Regions from separate parts of the Arthrobacter sp. ISL-69 genome, predicted to be linked through region 2. Evidence: riboswitches for the same ligand, from Rfam matches in the RefSeq annotation. Region 2 holds a riboswitch; the other holds the start of a gene.

Region 1 (8,248 bases), on a different contig from region 2:
ACGTGCCGGTGGAAGAACAGATTCAGCTCCTCGCCGGGACGGACTCGCTTGTCATCCAGCGGCGGAACGCCGCTGACCTGTTCGCGGACGGCGACGGGGACGCGACACTGCTCGGCGCGATACTGGCGCAACAGGCCGACCTGCCGGACCATCCAATCCTGGACCGCGGCCGGATCATCGGACTCTGGCAGTACGATCCCGTCGGGCAACGGATCGCCCACTGGCTGTTCGGCAGGTCTTCGCCGCGCATCGGGCAGCGGATCGCCGAAGTGGAAGCGTGGATCCGGGAGGACCTGGGCGATTTCCGTTCCTTCAGCCTTGACTCGCCCGCATCCAGGCAGCAGCGCATTGACGCCCTGGACGCGGCGGATGCCGGTTAGCTGACCTGCCGGTGGCCGGTGAAGAAATCCCGGAGCAGCGTGGCACATTCCTGCTCCCGGACGCCGGCGTAGACCTCCACCCAGTGGTTGAGCCGGCGCTCGCGGAGGATGTCGAACACCGAACCGGCGGCCCCTGCCTTCTCGTCCCACGCCCCGAACACCACACGCGGGATCCTCGCCAGGACAATGGCGCCCGCGCACATGGCACAGGGTTCCAAGGTCACCACGAGGGTGCAGTCCGCCAGCCGCCAGCCGTCGCCCTGCGGAAGGGCCTGCAGCCGGGCAGCCGCCTCGCGGATCGCCACCATCTCGGCGTGCGCGGTGGGATCACCGTGGGCTTCCCGTTCGTTCCTCCCTGTACCCAGGACTTCACCGTCAGGTCCGATGACGACGGCGCCGATCGGCACGTCCTCGGTGGCCAGCGCAGCCCGTGCCTCGGCGAGGGCAAGGCCCATCCATTCGGCATGGCGGGGCTCCGGGGAAGTCATGGCTCAATGATAGTTTCGAAGGTACGGCAGGCGCAGACGACGAACGGGCCCAGGAGACGACGTGAAGACCTTGACTGAGCGCATTACCGACCGATGGGGCCGGTGGGTTGTTCCCTACGCTGCTCTCTGGATCACCATGCTGGTTGGCGGTGCGATCGTCGTCACACTGGCGTTTATGGGTGCCGAAGTCTACGACGACGTGGTGGACGAAGCGGGCCTCGCCAACCTGGACAAGCCTGCGCTGGCGCTGTCGGAGGGCCTCCGGAACCCCTGGCTCAATTCCGCCGTTACTGCCTTCACCAACATCGGCGGCGGAGTCGGCATGCCGATCGTCGGCAGCATCCTGACGGCCTGGCTTACGTGGGCAGGGCGTACCTGGCGGCCCCTCATCCTGGTGGGCGGCGCTGCGGCCGCTTCGGTCACCGCGACCACCTTTGGCAAGAAGCTGTTTGGCCGCACCCGCCCGGACCATACGGATGCTGTTCCGCCGTACGAAGATTCGCCGTCGTTCCCCAGCGGGCACACGCTCAACACCACCGTAGTGATAGGGCTGGTAGTTTATCTAACCTGCCTGCAGATCCATCGGACCGTTGCCCGGGTGTCCATGATCACGGCCGGTGCGATTTTCATCATCGCCATGGGCCTGAGCAGGGTGTTCCTCGGCCACCACTGGCTGACGGATGTCATCGCCGGGTGGCTCCTTGGCCTCGCCTGGGTGGGAATCGTGATCCTGGCCCACCGGCTCTTCCATGTCATACGGCACCTCGAGCACGCAGGACCGGCTCCGACGTTCGACCACCCGTTACTCCGGGAAGAACCGGGCGGGGACACCACCGCCGGGTGATAGTTTTGACCCATGCGCACACTCGTCGTGGACCACCCGCTGGTCGCCCACAAGCTCACCGTTCTGCGGGACAAAAACACCCCCTCCCCGGTCTTCCGGCAGCTCACCGAGGAACTGGTCACGCTCCTCGCCTATGAGGCCACGCGGGACGTCCGCACCGAGCCGGTCACCATCGAGACTCCGGTCAGCACCACCATCGGCACCGCGTTCACCAAGCCCACCCCGCTGGTGGTTCCCATCCTCCGCGCCGGCCTGGGCATGCTCGAAGGCATGACCAAACTCGTGCCCACAGCCGAGGTCGGGTTCCTGGGAATGGCCCGTGACGAGGAAACGCTGGACATCATCACCTACGCGGAGCGCCTCCCCGAGGACCTGACGGACCGGCAGATCTTCGTCCTGGATCCCATGCTGGCAACCGGCGGCACGCTGCGCGAAGCCATCAAGTTCCTCTTCAAGCGCGGCGCCTCGGACGTCACGTGCATCTGCCTGCTGGCCGCACCCGAGGGGCTGGCCAAGCTGGAGGAAGAACTCTCGGACGCAAACGTGACCATCGTCCTGGCATCCATTGACGAGAAGCTCAACGAGAAGTCGTACATCGTGCCCGGACTCGGCGACGCCGGCGACCGCCTCTACGGCATCGCCGGCTAACAGCATCGCTGGCTAACAGGGGCGCCGGTTAGGCCGGTGCGAAGCGATTGCCCCCTTCCGGTTTCCGGCGGCCCCGGCTAGCCTGTGCCCCATGGACTGGAAACTTGAACTGGTGTTTGTCCCTGTGTCCGACGTGGACCGTGCCAAGGATTTTTACGTCAACAAGGTGGGCTTCAACGCCGACTTCGACGAGCGGCCCATGGACGGCATCCGCTTCGTCCAGCTGACCCCGCCCGGATCGGCCTGTTCGATCGCCATCGGCGAGGGCCTCAGTGACGCTCCTCCCGGCACCGCCCCGAGCCTGCAGGTCGTGGTCAGCGACATCCAGGCCGCGCACAAGCAGCTCAAGGACAACGGAGTTGAGGTCAGCGACATCGACGTCCAGGACTGGGGCCACTTCGTCCATTTTGCCGATCCCGACGGCAACAAATGGGCGGTCCAGTACCTCCCTCAACGCCCGAACGGCTAAGTCACAAAAATCCCGCACTGCCCGCGTGGGGCAGGATGGAAGCATGAGCTTTCCTGCCGACGCCGCAACCCCTGTCTCCGCCATACGGTCCGCGACAACGTTGACCGCCCGGGCCGTGCTGTTCGACATGGACGGCACACTGGTTGACTCCACGGCAATTGTAGAGCAGGTGTGGGGCGAATTTGCGGCCCGCTACGGCCTGGACCTCGCCGAGATCCTCCGGACTTCGCACGGCGTCCAGGCCGGGGACACGGTGCGCCGGTTTGCGCCGGCCGGAGCCGACGTCGAGGCACTCACCGCGGAACTCGGCGCCATGGAACGGGTCCGGACCGAGGGCATTGTCGCCTTGCCCGGGGCCGCTGATCTGTTGCGCAGGCTGCCGGCGGATGCCGTGGCACTGGTGACCTCCGCCGACCGTATCCTGGCCGACATCCGGATGGGCGCGGCGGGTCTCGCCATGCCTGCCACTGCGGTCACGGCTGATCTTGTCACGCGGGGCAAGCCCCATCCCGAAGGCTACCTCCGGGCTGCCGAACTGCTAGGGGTCGAGCCGGCCGACGCAGTGGTCTTTGAGGACGCCCCCGCTGGCATTGCGGCCGGACTCGCCGCCGGGATCAGGACCGTAGCCATCGGGCCCAACACCGGTGAGCTGCCGGAGGGCGTCCTGCACATAGACGATTACACCAAGGTGTCCATGAGCACGGCAGTGGACGACGCCGGGGGCAGGACGATTTCCTTCCGGTTCTGACGTCCGAACCGGCCGCCTGTCGGCTAGGGTCAGTGAAGACGGCTGACACTATCTGGGGGGATGGATGACCGAGGTTTCGATTGACGGTGCCAGAGGCACCGTTGCACTGCGAGATGGTGTTCTTCATGTGCGATGGATTCCAGGCTTGGCCATATCGGAGGATGCCGCGGCGGCCGTCATCGCGGCGGTCAAGGAGTTGAGCAGCGGGCGCCCTTATCCGATGCTGGTGGACATGGCGGCCGCGGCATCCATGAGCCGCGGTGCACGGCGCGTCTTCGCCCGTCCCAGCACAGTGGCGCGGGTGGCGCTCCTCGGGTCGTCCCCAGTGGACCGGGCCATGGCCAATTTCTTCCTCAGCATCAACTCTCCCGCTGCTCCCACGCGGTATTTCACCTGCCTGGACGAAGCCATGACGTGGCTTGGGGACGCGTAGCCGCGCCGTCACTACCGCCGTTCAGCCGGACGTCACCGGCACGGACCACTGTCCAGGGCTGAGCGAAGTTCAGGAACAGGTATGCGGCCGGTCGCCAGGTCGCGGCTAAGGCGGCGCATGCCGCGCAGGTCGGCGAGGGCGGTCCGGAGAAGGTCCACGCCGGCGTCGGATTCGTTTACCCAGTCCACGGGCACCTCGTGCACCCGGAGCCCGCATTTTTCGGCCAGGACCAGCAGCTCGGTGTCGAAGAACCAGGCGTGGTCCGCGGTGTGGGGGAGGAGCTGCCGGGCGATATCCCCGCGGATGGCCTTGAAGCCGCACTGCGCATCGCTGAAATGTGCGCCCAGAAGGGTATGCAGCAACAGGTTGTAGCCACGGGGGATGAACGCCCGCCGGTGGCCCCGGACAACACGCGAACTGCGCGATAGCCGGGTTCCGACCGCCAGGTCGGAATGCCCGGAGATGAGCGGCGCTATCAAGGGGGCCAGCGCAGCAAGGTCGGTGGAAAGGTTCACATCCATGTAAGCCAGCACTGGCGACGGCGACGCGAGCCACACCGTGCGAAGTGCGTTTCCCCTTCCCTTGTCCGGGAGCCGGACCACGGTGATCTCGCGGAGTTCCCGTGCCACACGTTCGGCGACGCGAAGCGTGCCGTCAGTGCTGGCGTTGTCCGCAACAGTAATCCGGAAGGTGTTCGGGAAAGTGCTGTGCAGGTAAGCGTGCAGCCGCCGGAGAGACTGCTCCAGATCCTGTTCCTCGTTGTAGACCGGGATGGTCACATCCATGACAGGCACGGCGGTCCCGGTCCGTTCGTCGACGGCGGCCCGCGTGTCGATAGGGACGCGGCGGATGTTACCCGCACCGGAAAGCGCCGGAGCGGCACCCGTCAGGACGTCGACGGCGGCCTGCGGTTGCGGGTGCGGAGGGGTCCCCGGGGCCTGGTCTGTGAGCGTCATGGTTCAACTATGAAGTCGGCGCATATGAGGGATTTAGGCCACAGCTGTGCACCTGCTGTGGAACCTGCCGGGACGGATGCGGGAACGGAAGCGGCGGCGGTGCGCCCACCGTCATTGGTGGGTGCACCGCCGCCGCGGTTCGGTTCGTTAGGGAGCCAGTAGCGGACAAACATTGACTGCCGTGCCGGACCCTGAGAATCGTCGCAATTCGTTGCCGGCGGGGTCCACAGCGAAGTTGACATTCCCGCGCGTGAGGATGAGCCCGTCAGGAGATGGGAGCTGAAGGAGGTTGAGGCCGGTGGCCTTCACTTCGACCACGTCGTCGCTCGGGAATGAAAAGAAGAGGACACCCGTGATGACGTAGCTGACCGACTTACCGCTTTCGTCCCCCGTGAGCGTTATCTTCAGACCCGGGGAAGTGCTGATGACGTCTCCGGACGGCGTCGTGATGTTCTTGACCTTCCCGGTGACTGTACCGGTGACATCAAATCCACAGTTCGTAAATGTCCCGGATCCAGAAACGGATATCGGTGGGCCCGAAGGGGCGGCAACGGCCGGAGCGGCGGCTGCGAAAATTGAGGCCAGGACGGCCGTTGGAACTAACCATTTTTTCATTGTTGCTCCCTAGATCTTGATGACGGCCCTGGGGCCGGCTGCCGCTTGGAAGACGATTGAAAGCGGCGGCGACCAAGAGTCACCCCGCAACCTTGTGAAAACCTTGTGATTCCGGAAAGGGAGCTCAACGGCACCGGAACCGGGGGAAGCGATACGCCCGCAACACGGCCGAAGGCCCCGAATCACGTGGATTCGGGGCCTTCGGGTGATACGGACCAAGTCCGGCGGGTATGGGCCGGCTTAGTACCAGTTATTGGCGTAGTGGAAGTTCAGGGCGTCGCAGGGGGAGCCGTAGCGCTCCTTGACGTAGTTCAGGCCCCAGTTGATCTGAGTGCGGAAATTGGTGAGGTAGTCTCCGCCCGCGCTGGCCATCTTTTCGGCCGGCAGGGACTGGACGATGCCGTACGCGCCACTGCTGGCATTCGTGGCCGTGGTCTTCCAATCCGATTCCTTGGTCCACAGCGTGGTCAGGCACTGCATCTGGTCAGGGGCCCAGCCGTAGTTGCCGAGCTGCGAGGCGGCATACGCCTGGGCAGCTGCGGGGTCGTCCACGGCGACTGGCGGCGCGGGAGCCGGAGCTGGTTCCGGAGCTGCTGCCGGTGCCGCCGCGGGGGCCGGTGCCTCCGCGGCCTTCTCCTCCGCGGGCTGCTCTTCGGTCGACTGCGGGGACATGCTGACAGAAGCCGGAGCCGGCATGGCCGAAACCAGGATCTTTTCGAACGCGAGCTTCGACTTCGTGTCGGCGCTCGCGGCGGCGACTTCCGCGGCCGTCGCCGAGCTTGCCGGTGCGGCGGGCTCGGAAGCCTGGCCGGCGGCGCCGACGCCGATCAGCACGGCGCAGGCGGTGGCCACCACAGCGGCGCGGCGGCCGGAGCCGTGCAGGCCGGCGGCAAACCGGGACAGCGGGGACGCCGTCTTGGCTGATTCGGCGCGGTGGCGTGAGCGTTCTGCGGGCGCCGTGGTCTTAGCTGAAGGGCGCTCTGGACGTACTTCTGGCGTGGATTTAGTCATGGTTGCCTCTCGATGCCGGCGGAGTTAGCTGTCGGGTTCGGATGAGGTCATCCGGCCGCACGGAACTTCACGTGTCGGCTTCACCCCGAGGGCGGCGATGCAGAATGCCCGGAGACCTGGGTCCCCCGCCTCTGCCTAATCATGAGGAAATCCGGGTAGCGGCAGAGTTTGGCGTCCATCCGGATATGCGGCCGGAACGGTGGCCGCACTCTAAAAACCGTACAGGAGATAGAACCTTAAGTCACATTTCGGTAACGAGGATCACGGTGACGGCGCGTTGACTTGCGCCGGGGAGGCCAGGGATTCGTTCGATCACGGAAAAGGCCGGCCGGCCCAAATGGGCATCGCCCGGCTGTGATTTCCGTGCGCTGAGAACTAGGCTGCCGGTGGTTCGCAGGGGAGGCGCAGCGCGAACTCCGTGCGTCCCGGACGGGAGGTGACTTCGACGGTTCCGCCGTGCGCTTCCATGATCGACTGCACAATCGAAAGGCCCAGCCCGCTGGTCCCCTCAGCGGCGGCCGCTCCCGCGGCGGCCGAACCCGAAGCAGAACCTGCCGGGCTGGTGCGGGCGGCGTCCGCCCGGGCAAAGCGGGCAAAGACCCGGTCCACAAATTCGGGCGGGATCCCGGCGCCGTTGTCCGTCACGGTCACCACGGCGCTGCCGTCAGCGGAGCGCATCACGCCGGTGACAACGGTGGTTCCGGGGTCCGTGTGCTTGCGCGCGTTGGAGAGCAAATTGGCCAGCACCTGGTGCAGCTGCGTGACGTCCCCGCGGACCACCACCGGCTCGTCGGGCAACTCGAGCTGCCAGACGCGGTCCGGTGCCATGACCTTCTCGTCGCTGACGGTTTCCACCACCAGCTGCGTCAGGTCCACGTCGCTGATCTTGAGCGGCTGCCCTTCGTCCAGCCGGGCCAGCAGCAGGAGGTCCTCCACCAAGGTGGTCATCCGTTCGGACTGGCTTTGCACCCTGGCCAGGGATTTCTTGCCGTCCGGAGTGAAGTCCTCGGTCATCCGCATGAGTTCCGTGTAGCCGCGGATTGCCGTAAGTGGCGTGCGCAGCTCGTGGGAGGCGTCTGCCACGAACTGGCGCACCTTCGTCTCGCTCTGCTGCCGGGCCTCGAGGGCCTTGGAGACGTTGTCCAGCATGAGGTTTAGCGCGTGGCCCACGCTGCCCACTTCAGTTCCGGGGTGCGCGTTCGACGGCGGCACGCGCACCGCGAGGGCAACCTCGCCGGCATCGAGCGGAAGCTGCGAAACCTGCGTTGCCACTTCGGACAGCTGCTCGAGGGGTTTCATGGTGCGGCGGATGAGGACCGTTCCGGCAAGGCCGATCAGGACCAGGCCTCCCATCGAAACGATCACCATGGTCCACACCAGTGAGCTGAGCGTGTTCTGTTTTTCATCGAGGGGAAGTCCGGTGACGATCACGTCCCCATACGGAGCCTCCACGGCCACCAGACGGTAGGAGCCGGTGGACAGGGTCCGGTCAACCGGCGTTCCGTCGTGTCGGAGGGCCAACAGGACCCGGTCATCCTCGGGGGACAGCGACGCCTTGGTGGCGTCGTTGGCGAGGAACCCGGCTTTGCTGACATTGCCGTCGTTGATTCGTGCGATGAGCGTCCCGATGCCTTGTCCCTTGGCATCCAGGGGATC
Region 2 (8,248 bases):
TCGGGTTGCGCGTGCTGGACAAGACACCGTCCATCGCCAAGGCAAAGCGTCCCAGCGCCAAGGACCTGGCCCCCCTGGTCCAGGACCTGGTGACCGTGCTGGATAACCTGTCCGGAACGCTGTCCGCCGGAAAGTACCCGGAAGGCAACAAGGCCAAGGCGATTGCCGCCGCCCTCCGTAAGGTTGCCGACGAGCTGGACGCTTAGGCATCCGTATGACTTCCGAACCTGATCAGGGCGCCCCCAAACCGGCCTCAAGGCCCCGTGCCGGTGTCCCCGTATGGCGCACCGGCAAGCCGGATGCCGTGCTCGCTGCAGCCGCCGACTTTGCCCGGACTGCGGTTGGGGGCATCGCCCCGGCCTCGCAGATCGGACGGCACCTGGGTGCGAAGACCGAGGGGGACCGTGTTGTCACGCATCTCTTTGAGTCCCTGCTGGCCGGGTACCAGGGGTGGCAGTGGTACGCGGTGCTCACACGCAATTCACGTTCCAAGGTCATCACGGTGAACGAACTCGGCCTGTTGCCCTCGGAGGATTCAATCCTTGCGCCGGAATGGGTGCCGTGGGCAGAACGGGTTCGCCCCGAAGATGCCCAGGATGATGAAACTGCGGACGCCGAAACTGCGGACGCCGAAACTGCGGACGCCGGCGCAGCCGTCGACGGGATCGCCGTGGACGCTGCGGACGACGCAGCCGCGGACGATACGGCCCCGGACCTGATGGGCGAGGCAACCGTTTTCGACGACGACGAGGCACCCGTTTCCGACGACGACGAGGATGCCGGCCACCCGGAATCAGACGCCGGCCAATCCCTCCGCGAGGCTGACTAGCCAGCTGAAATAACGGGGACCAGGCAACACGGGGGCCGGCGATGATGTCCACCTTCAAGTCCCTGCATATCCTCAACTACCGGCTCTGGTTCGTTGGTGCCCTGATATCCAATATCGGGACCTGGATGCAGCGCACCGCCCAGGACTGGCTGGTCTTTGACCATCTGACAGATCATGACGCGGGGGCCATGGGCATCACCATGGCCCTGCAGCTGGGGCCGCAGCTCTTCCTGGCGCCCGTGGCCGGCCTGGTGGCGGACCGCTTCAACCGGCGGCACCTCCTGGTGCTGACCCAGTCCACCATGGCGCTGCTGAGCACCGGGCTGGGCCTCCTGGTGGTCCTCGGCGCCGGGCAGCTGTGGCATGTCTACGCTTTTGCCCTGCTCCTGGGCCTTGTTTCCGCCCTGGACGCACCCGTGCGGCAGACCTTCGTCTCCGAGTTGGTGCGGGACGACTACCTGCCGAACGCGGTGGCACTCAACAGTGCCTCCTTCAACGTCGCCAGGATGATCGGACCCGCGGTGGCCGGCGTGCTGACGGTGGCCGTCGGACCGGGATGGGTTTTCCTGATCAACACCACCACGTTCCTGGCCCTCCTGTTCAGCCTGTGGAAGATTCCCGCTTCATCCCTGCGCCTCCTTCCCCGCGCGGCTCCCGGCAAGGGGAGGATCCGTGAAGGACTTCGTTACGTACGGTTCCGCCCGGACCTCGTGGTGGTCCTCGTGGCCGTATTCATTGTGGGCACCCTCGGCCTGAACTTTGTCCTGTTCATCGCGGCCATGGTGGGTACAGAATTCGGTTTGGACGCCGGTGCCTTCGGGCTGATGAATTCCATCATGGCCATCGGCTCCGTGGCCGGCGCGCTGCTGTCCGCCGGCCGAAGCAGGCCACGGCTGCCGATCATTTTCGGAGCAGCCGGCGCGTTCGGCGTCACGTCAGGGCTGGCGGCCCTGGCACCCAGCTACTTCTGGTTCGGCGTGGCCCTGGTGCCGGTGGGGCTCTTTGCCATCACGATGATGACCAGCGCGAACGGCTACGTGCAGACCACCACGGACCCGGTCATGCGCGGCCGGGTGATGGCCCTCTACATGGCCATCTTTATGGGCGGAACCCCCATCGGGGCGCCCCTGGTCGGCTGGGTGGCCAACGTTGCAGGGCCGCGCTGGTCCATGTCCGTGGCCGCGGTTTCCGGGCTGCTGGCCGCGCTGATCGGAATGGTGTGGATCATCCGGGCAAAGCAACTGAGGCTGGGCTTCAACCGACGTGCCCGGGGGATGCGGTATTTCCGACTGGTATCCGGCGCGTCCGGCTACACCGGCGAAGCGGAAAGACAAGAAGGCAAAGAAGAAGGCGCCGTCCGGGAACAAAACCCGGACGACGCCGTCGAACGCTAACGGGGTCAGCGTCGGCTGATGCGTTACTTCCGCAGTTCGCCCACTACGTAGTCGATGCTGGACAGGAGGGCCGAGATGTCGTCCGGCTCGATCGCAACGAAGGTGGCGATGCGCAGCTGGTTGCGCCCCAGCTTGCGGTAAGGCTCCGTGTCCACAATCCCGTTGGCGCGGAGGACCTTGGCGATTGCCGCGGCATCAATGGAGTCGTCGAAATCGATCGTGGCGATCACGTTTGAGCGGTCTTCGGCCTTGGTGACAAACGGCGTGGCGTACTCGGAGGCCTCGGCCCAGGAGTAGATGCGTCCGGCTGAATCGGCGGTGCGGGCAGCGGCAAAATCGAGGCCGCCGCTGGCGTTCAGCCACTGCACCTGCGCGTCCAGCGTCACCAGGGTAGCAAGTGCCGGGGTGTTGTACGTCTGGTTCAGGCGGGAGTTGTCAATGGCGGTCTGCAGGTCCAGGAAGTCCGGGATCCACCGGCCGCTTTCCTTGATCCTCGCGGCACGCTCCAGCGCGGCGGGGGAGAAGAGGCCCAGCCACAGGCCGCCGTCGGACGCGAAGTTCTTCTGCGGCGCAAAGTAGTAAACGTCGGCTTCTGAGACATCCACATCCAGGCCGCCCGCGGCGGACGTGGCATCCACCAGGACCAGCGATCCCTCATCCGCACCGGCAACCCGCTTGACCGGGGCAGCCACACCTGTGGACGTTTCGTTCTGCGGCCAGGCGTACACGTCCACGCCCGCTTCTGCCTGGGCTGTGGGCCGTGTGCCGGGCTCGGCCTTGAGGATGGAGGAGGCGTCCAGGAACGGAGCCTTGTTCGTGGCGGAGGCGAACTTGGAGCCGAACTCGCCGAAGGAAAGGTGCTGGGCCTTGCTGTCCACCAGGCCGAACGCCGCGATGTCCCAGAACGCGGTGGAGCCACCCACGCCAAGAACGACCTCGTAGCCCTCCGGCGCGCGGAAAAATTCGCTGAGGCCGTTGCGGACCGATCCCACGAGGTTCTTCACCGGGGCCTGGCGGTGGGAGGTACCCAGCAACGTGGCGGACGCGGCGGAAAGTGCCTCGATCTGCTCCGGGCGGACCTTTGAAGGCCCGGCGCCGAACCGTCCGTCCTTGGGCAGGAGGTTGGCGGGGATAGTGATGCTGGTGTCGCTCACGATGGCTCCAATTTTTTCGGCGTGGACGTGGGAGAGGCCCGGCAGTACACGGGTTCCTGCCGGAGGAATCCCCTATATTCTGCCTGACGTGCCTGCGGGGGACGGAACGGCACCCGTCATAGTCCAGTCACTGAGACATCCCGGCGGTCGGCGCACTTCAGTTGCGCCGGCTGTACTGCGGCGGATTATCCGGAGTAATTCAAAATAGGCTAGGCTTGACTTTGACGTACAGCGGGCCGCGACCCCGGCCGGGCTGATCCCCGGGAGGGCTGTTCCCAAGGCTGATCGGTGGATGAAGATCCACTTGACGAGACCGACGGAGAACGCCTCCGCGCGGTACGGTGGGACTGACGCAAGGACTGTGCTCGAGGAGCTGAGCTGGATGACGGATCTGATCGACACCACGGAGATGTATCTTCGGACAATCTTGGAGCTTGAGGAAGAGAACATCGTGGCTCTCCGCGCCCGGATTGCCGAACGGCTGCGCCACTCAGGGCCCACCGTTTCGCAGACCATCGGCCGGATGGAGCGCGACGGGCTGGTGGTTGTTTCCGGCGACCGGCACCTTGAGCTCACCGAAACCGGCCGGAAACGGGCCACCGAAGTCATGCGCAAGCACAGGCTCGCGGAACGGCTCCTGGCTGACGTCATCGGCCTTGACTGGGCGTATGTCCACGACGAAGCCTGCCGCTGGGAACATGTCATGAGCGAGCGCGTTGAACGGCGTATCTTCGAACTCCTGAACCACCCCACTGTTTCCCCCTACGGCAATCCCATTCCCGGCCTGGCGGCGCTTGGCGGCCAACCGGCTCCTCTGTTCACGGACGGTGTGGTGAACCTGCTCGACGCCATGACCGGGTACGGGGCCGACTCGCGCATTACTGTCAGCCGCCTGGCCGAACCCATCCAGGTTGAACCGGAGCTGCTGGTCCAGCTGGATGAAGGCGGAATCCGGCCGGGTGCGACGCTCGCCCTGGAGCGGGTAGGGGAGTACATCTCGGTGCGCGTGCCTGAAATCGAAGGCGCCCTCGAGCTGCCGCCGGAAGTTGCGGCCCACGTGTTTGTTACCGTCAGCTAACCGCCCACATCATAGGACCACCTACAACTCACTGAGACGTAGATAACGGAATTATTACCGCGCTGATTAATCACCTATAGTTGGGGACTAGCGCCGATACTAAAGCGTTACCTGATCCGAAGCCGAGCTCTGCCAGCGGATCAGTGTACGAATCACCTCCTGGCAGAGGCGGGGGAACCACTACCGGCCGTTGAAAGACGGCCTTGGGGTGAAGTCCGTCAGCGGCAAGTCATCTCCGACGAAGGAATCCTTAGGGATACCCCTGTGCCGGATGCCTTGCATTGGCGGACCGGGTCTTTGATCTCTCTGACCCGAATCCGACAGCTAACTCCGCAGGCTATCCAGAGAGGATATTTCTTGACCACGCAGACCGTCAGGGGCCGCCGCAGGGCGACTGGTCCCGCTTCGGAGTACCCCGTGGCCGAAGCCGTTATGACGGTCAGGCCACGCGATGCACATCGTGATGCGCGCCGGCGCCGGAGCCTGTTCAGTCAGGTCACGGAGTTCGCTTCCGCGAGCGGTGTGGGTCAGAAGGCCGGCATTGCCCTGGCCGCCACCGGACTGGTCCTCACTGTGACCGTCCCGTCAACCGGACCCATGATGAGCACAGCGGACACCGGAAACACGTCCGCGGCCGCCGCATCTGTAGCGGCGCAGCCTGAGGTTTCCGCGGCTGCAGGCGCCAAAATCGACTTCAACCGGACCTATATCGCCACCAAGGGCGATCCCGACGGCAAGCTCAAGCAGCTGCTGAGCGCGCAGTCCGCCGGCACCATTACCCGTGCAGCGTCCACCGGAAGCCTCGGGGCACCGCTGGCGCAGATGGTTTCCGCATCCCCCTTCGGCTTTCGGGTCAGCCCGATCACCGGCGGCACCGGCGAATTCCACCGCGGGCAGGACTATGCGGCCCAGTGCGGCACAAGTGTCATGGCCGCGGCCAGCGGAACGGTGACGTTCACCGGATGGCACCCCTACGGCGGCGGAAACCGCGTGGTGATTGACCACGGCAACGGCCTGGAGACCACGTATAACCACTTGTCCTCGTCCAACGTCCAGGTAGGCCAGAAGGTCAGCCGTGGCGACGTTGTGGCCCTCAGCGGGACCACCGGCGCCTCCACGGGCTGCCACCTCCATTTTGAAGTGATGGTCAACGGCGAAGTCGTTGACCCCACCGGCTGGCTCTGATCCAATCCGATGGAACACTCTCGCATTCCCGTGACATGCCGTGACCTGAATGTGACATTCACACGGAATTCCTGTACCGTCTAAAGCACGCCAACTTTTCCGAAGTTGGCGCTCTTGAGTGGATTGCCTAACTCTGCCACCGCTCAAGGTCCGTTCGCATTACATCGTCTGGCAGAGGCGGGGGAACCAATTTTGGTCTTCGCAAGAAGACCTTGGGGTTAAGTCGCAAAGCTTCCCAGGAAGCCGAGTGGCCGGGTGACTCCCATCCGAATCCGACAGCTCACCTCGTAGGCATTGGGAGAGGCTACCTTCGTGTCTACACGTCACAATTCTGCGCGCCACCGTGCGCAAACGGTTCGTACGAACCCGTTGAACTCCGTGTCCAAGGCTGTTACTGCCAACGCCGGGACCGTAGGTCGCCAGGCGGCTGTCATTGCAGCCGCGTCCGGACTGATCCTCAGCGTTGGTATGCCGGCAAACGCCGCAGACACCAACCTGGGAGTGTCCGCTTCCACGGAGTCCGGCTCACAGTCGGCCCAGCTGGCCGTTACCGCGGAACCGACAGCGACTATTTCCTTCGAGCGTCCGGCAGTGACCACGAAGGCAGCGCCCAAGGTTGAAACCTTACGGGCTCAGTCGACCGGTTCAGATTCAACTGAGGCTGACGGAGAAGCGAAGGCGGGCAAGCTCGCCGACGCCGTTTCCTCCGCTGCCGCATCGGGCCTCGCCGCGATCGCCTACACCGGGATCGGCAGCCCCTACGTCTGGGGCGGCACCACCCCCAGCGGCTGGGACTGCTCAGGCTTCACCCAGTGGGTCTACGCCCAGGCCGGCATCAGCATCCCTCGCACCAACGCATGGAACGCCATGAAGCCTACCGCCACCCCGGCGCCTGGCGACCTGGTCATGCAAAACGGCGGCGCTCACGTTGGCATCTACGTCGGCAACGGCATGATGATCAGCGCGCTGAACCCGTCGCAGGGCACCATCCTGCACGCCGTGTCCGCCACGGGCACGTCTGCGTTCTACACGCTTCGCTAAAACACGCGCTTCCCTTCGCTGAAGCGCGCGTAATTCGCTAAAAACCCGTTCGGGCCGTTCCGGCTTACCCCCAAGATGCCGGAGCGTCCAAAAACCGCGGCCTGCCACGCAGTCTGAGGAAAACGAAAGAGAGAAATAATGACTACTCGTGCCATCGCACGGCACCGCGCCGAGGTTACCAAAACCAACTCGCTTGCTGTCATTGCCAAGGCCGTCGGCGACAACGCCGGTGGCATGGGCCGTCAGGCTGCGGTTATCGCTGCTGCTTCCGGTCTGGTCCTGACGAGCGGTATCGCAGCCAACGCTGCCGACACCAATGTTCAGCGCGAAGCAACCTCCGCTTCCACCCTGGAAGTTCAGTCTTCCGCTCCGGCCAACATCTCGGCCGCTTCCAGCATCGCCATCTCCTTCGAGAAGCCGGCTGTTTCCACCACCCCGGCCCCCGTCGTGGAGGCTCCGAAGCCGGTCGTCGAGGTTCAGGAAGCTGCTCCCGAGGCCGCTCCCGCAGCCGTTGCGGCAACTGTGTCCGCCCCGGCAGCTCCCGCCGCGCCCGCCGCCGCCAGCGGAAACGGTGCTTCCATTGCAGCAGCCGCTTACGCCCAGCTCGGTGTTTCCCAGGACTGCACCGCCCTGGCCACGAACGCGCTTGCTGCTGTGGGCATCAACTACCACGGCTGGCCGGCAGGTTACCTGTCCCTGGGCCGCACCGTGAGTGCAGCCGAGGCACAGCCGGGCGACCTCGCGTACTACGAAAACGGCGGCATGGGCATGGCCCACATCGCTGTATACGTCGGCAACGGCCAGGCTGTGCACGGTGGCTGGAACGGTGGAACCACCTCCCTGTTCAGCGTCAACGTCGGCTCCGGCCCGGTCTTCATCCGCGTTGGCGGCTAAAGCCTCCGGCTAGCGACTTCCAGAAGAACCCCTGCCATCGGCAGGGGTTCTTCTGCGTTTCCGGCAGGTGAATTTTTACCGACACGCAGCGTGTGGTAAAGGCCCGATTCGGTGATCGGGCACTTGAGTGTTTACTCTTGTGTTGTCGATCCATAGCCCGGACAAGCAGAGGGCAGCCGGCCCTCGAGCCCCTGACGGGTGCGGCCGTGAAGAGGTATGTGCATGCGCACTCTCGTTCTTAATGCTGGATATGAACCGCTGGCGGTTGTGACCTTCCGCCGGGCGCTGGTTCTTGTGCTGACCGGAAAAGCAAGCGTGGTGGCCGAAGGCGACGATCCTGTCGTAGGGCCGCAGGAGATCCTGGGCCGCCCGTCCGTGATTCTCCTCAACCGCTACATCCGGCCCCGGTACAACACAATCACGGCTGTGAGCCGCCGGGGCGTGCTGCGCCGTGACGGCCACCGCTGCGCCTATTGCGGTAAGGCAGCACACACCATTGATCACGTCCACCCGAAATCGCGGGGCGGTGCGGACTCCTGGGAAAACCTGGTGGCCGCCTGCCTGCGGTGCAACAACGTTAAGGGTGACCACACGCCGGCCGAGATGGGCTGGAAGCTCCGGTTCGTACCGGCGCCTCCGCACGGCACCATCTGGCAGATCAAGGAGCTGGAGA

The links. Region 2 has a riboswitch for cyclic di-AMP ahead of J7I79_RS03540 (M23 family metallopeptidase). Riboswitches for the same ligand answer to the same signal wherever they lie in the genome.
Region 1: another riboswitch for cyclic di-AMP. It lies ahead of J7I79_RS08650 (hypothetical protein); the one in region 2 lies ahead of J7I79_RS03540 (M23 family metallopeptidase).

What each region holds. Positions count from the first base shown of each region.
Region 1 is NZ_JAGGPO010000012.1:121,366-129,613, forward strand. It holds gene J7I79_RS08605 (DNA glycosylase AlkZ-like family protein) at 1-380, shown strand, start outside; gene tadA (tRNA adenosine(34) deaminase TadA) at 377-868, opposite strand; gene J7I79_RS08615 (phosphatase PAP2 family protein) at 1,005-1,712, shown strand; gene upp (uracil phosphoribosyltransferase) at 1,725-2,360, shown strand; gene J7I79_RS08625 (glyoxalase superfamily protein) at 2,452-2,829, shown strand; gene J7I79_RS08630 (HAD-IA family hydrolase) at 2,873-3,577, shown strand; gene J7I79_RS08635 (STAS/SEC14 domain-containing protein) at 3,723-4,010, shown strand; gene J7I79_RS08640 (dolichyl-phosphate beta-glucosyltransferase) at 4,043-4,966, opposite strand; gene J7I79_RS08645 (hypothetical protein) at 5,114-5,581, opposite strand; gene J7I79_RS08650 (hypothetical protein) at 5,822-6,592, opposite strand; cyclic di-AMP (ydaO/yuaA leader) riboswitch at 6,592-6,776, opposite strand; gene J7I79_RS08655 (HAMP domain-containing sensor histidine kinase) at 6,968-8,248, opposite strand, start outside.
Region 2 is NZ_JAGGPO010000007.1:20,998-29,245, forward strand. It holds gene J7I79_RS03515 (cold-shock protein) at 1-206, shown strand, start outside; gene J7I79_RS03520 (DUF3027 domain-containing protein) at 215-829, shown strand; gene J7I79_RS03525 (MFS transporter) at 874-2,223, shown strand; gene serC (phosphoserine transaminase) at 2,247-3,377, opposite strand; gene J7I79_RS03535 (metal-dependent transcriptional regulator) at 3,760-4,455, shown strand; cyclic di-AMP (ydaO/yuaA leader) riboswitch at 4,566-4,809, shown strand; gene J7I79_RS03540 (M23 family metallopeptidase) at 4,813-5,640, shown strand; cyclic di-AMP (ydaO/yuaA leader) riboswitch at 5,755-5,948, shown strand; gene J7I79_RS03545 (C40 family peptidase) at 6,019-6,681, shown strand; gene J7I79_RS03550 (NlpC/P60 family protein) at 6,820-7,575, shown strand; gene J7I79_RS03555 (HNH endonuclease) at 7,798-8,248, shown strand, end outside.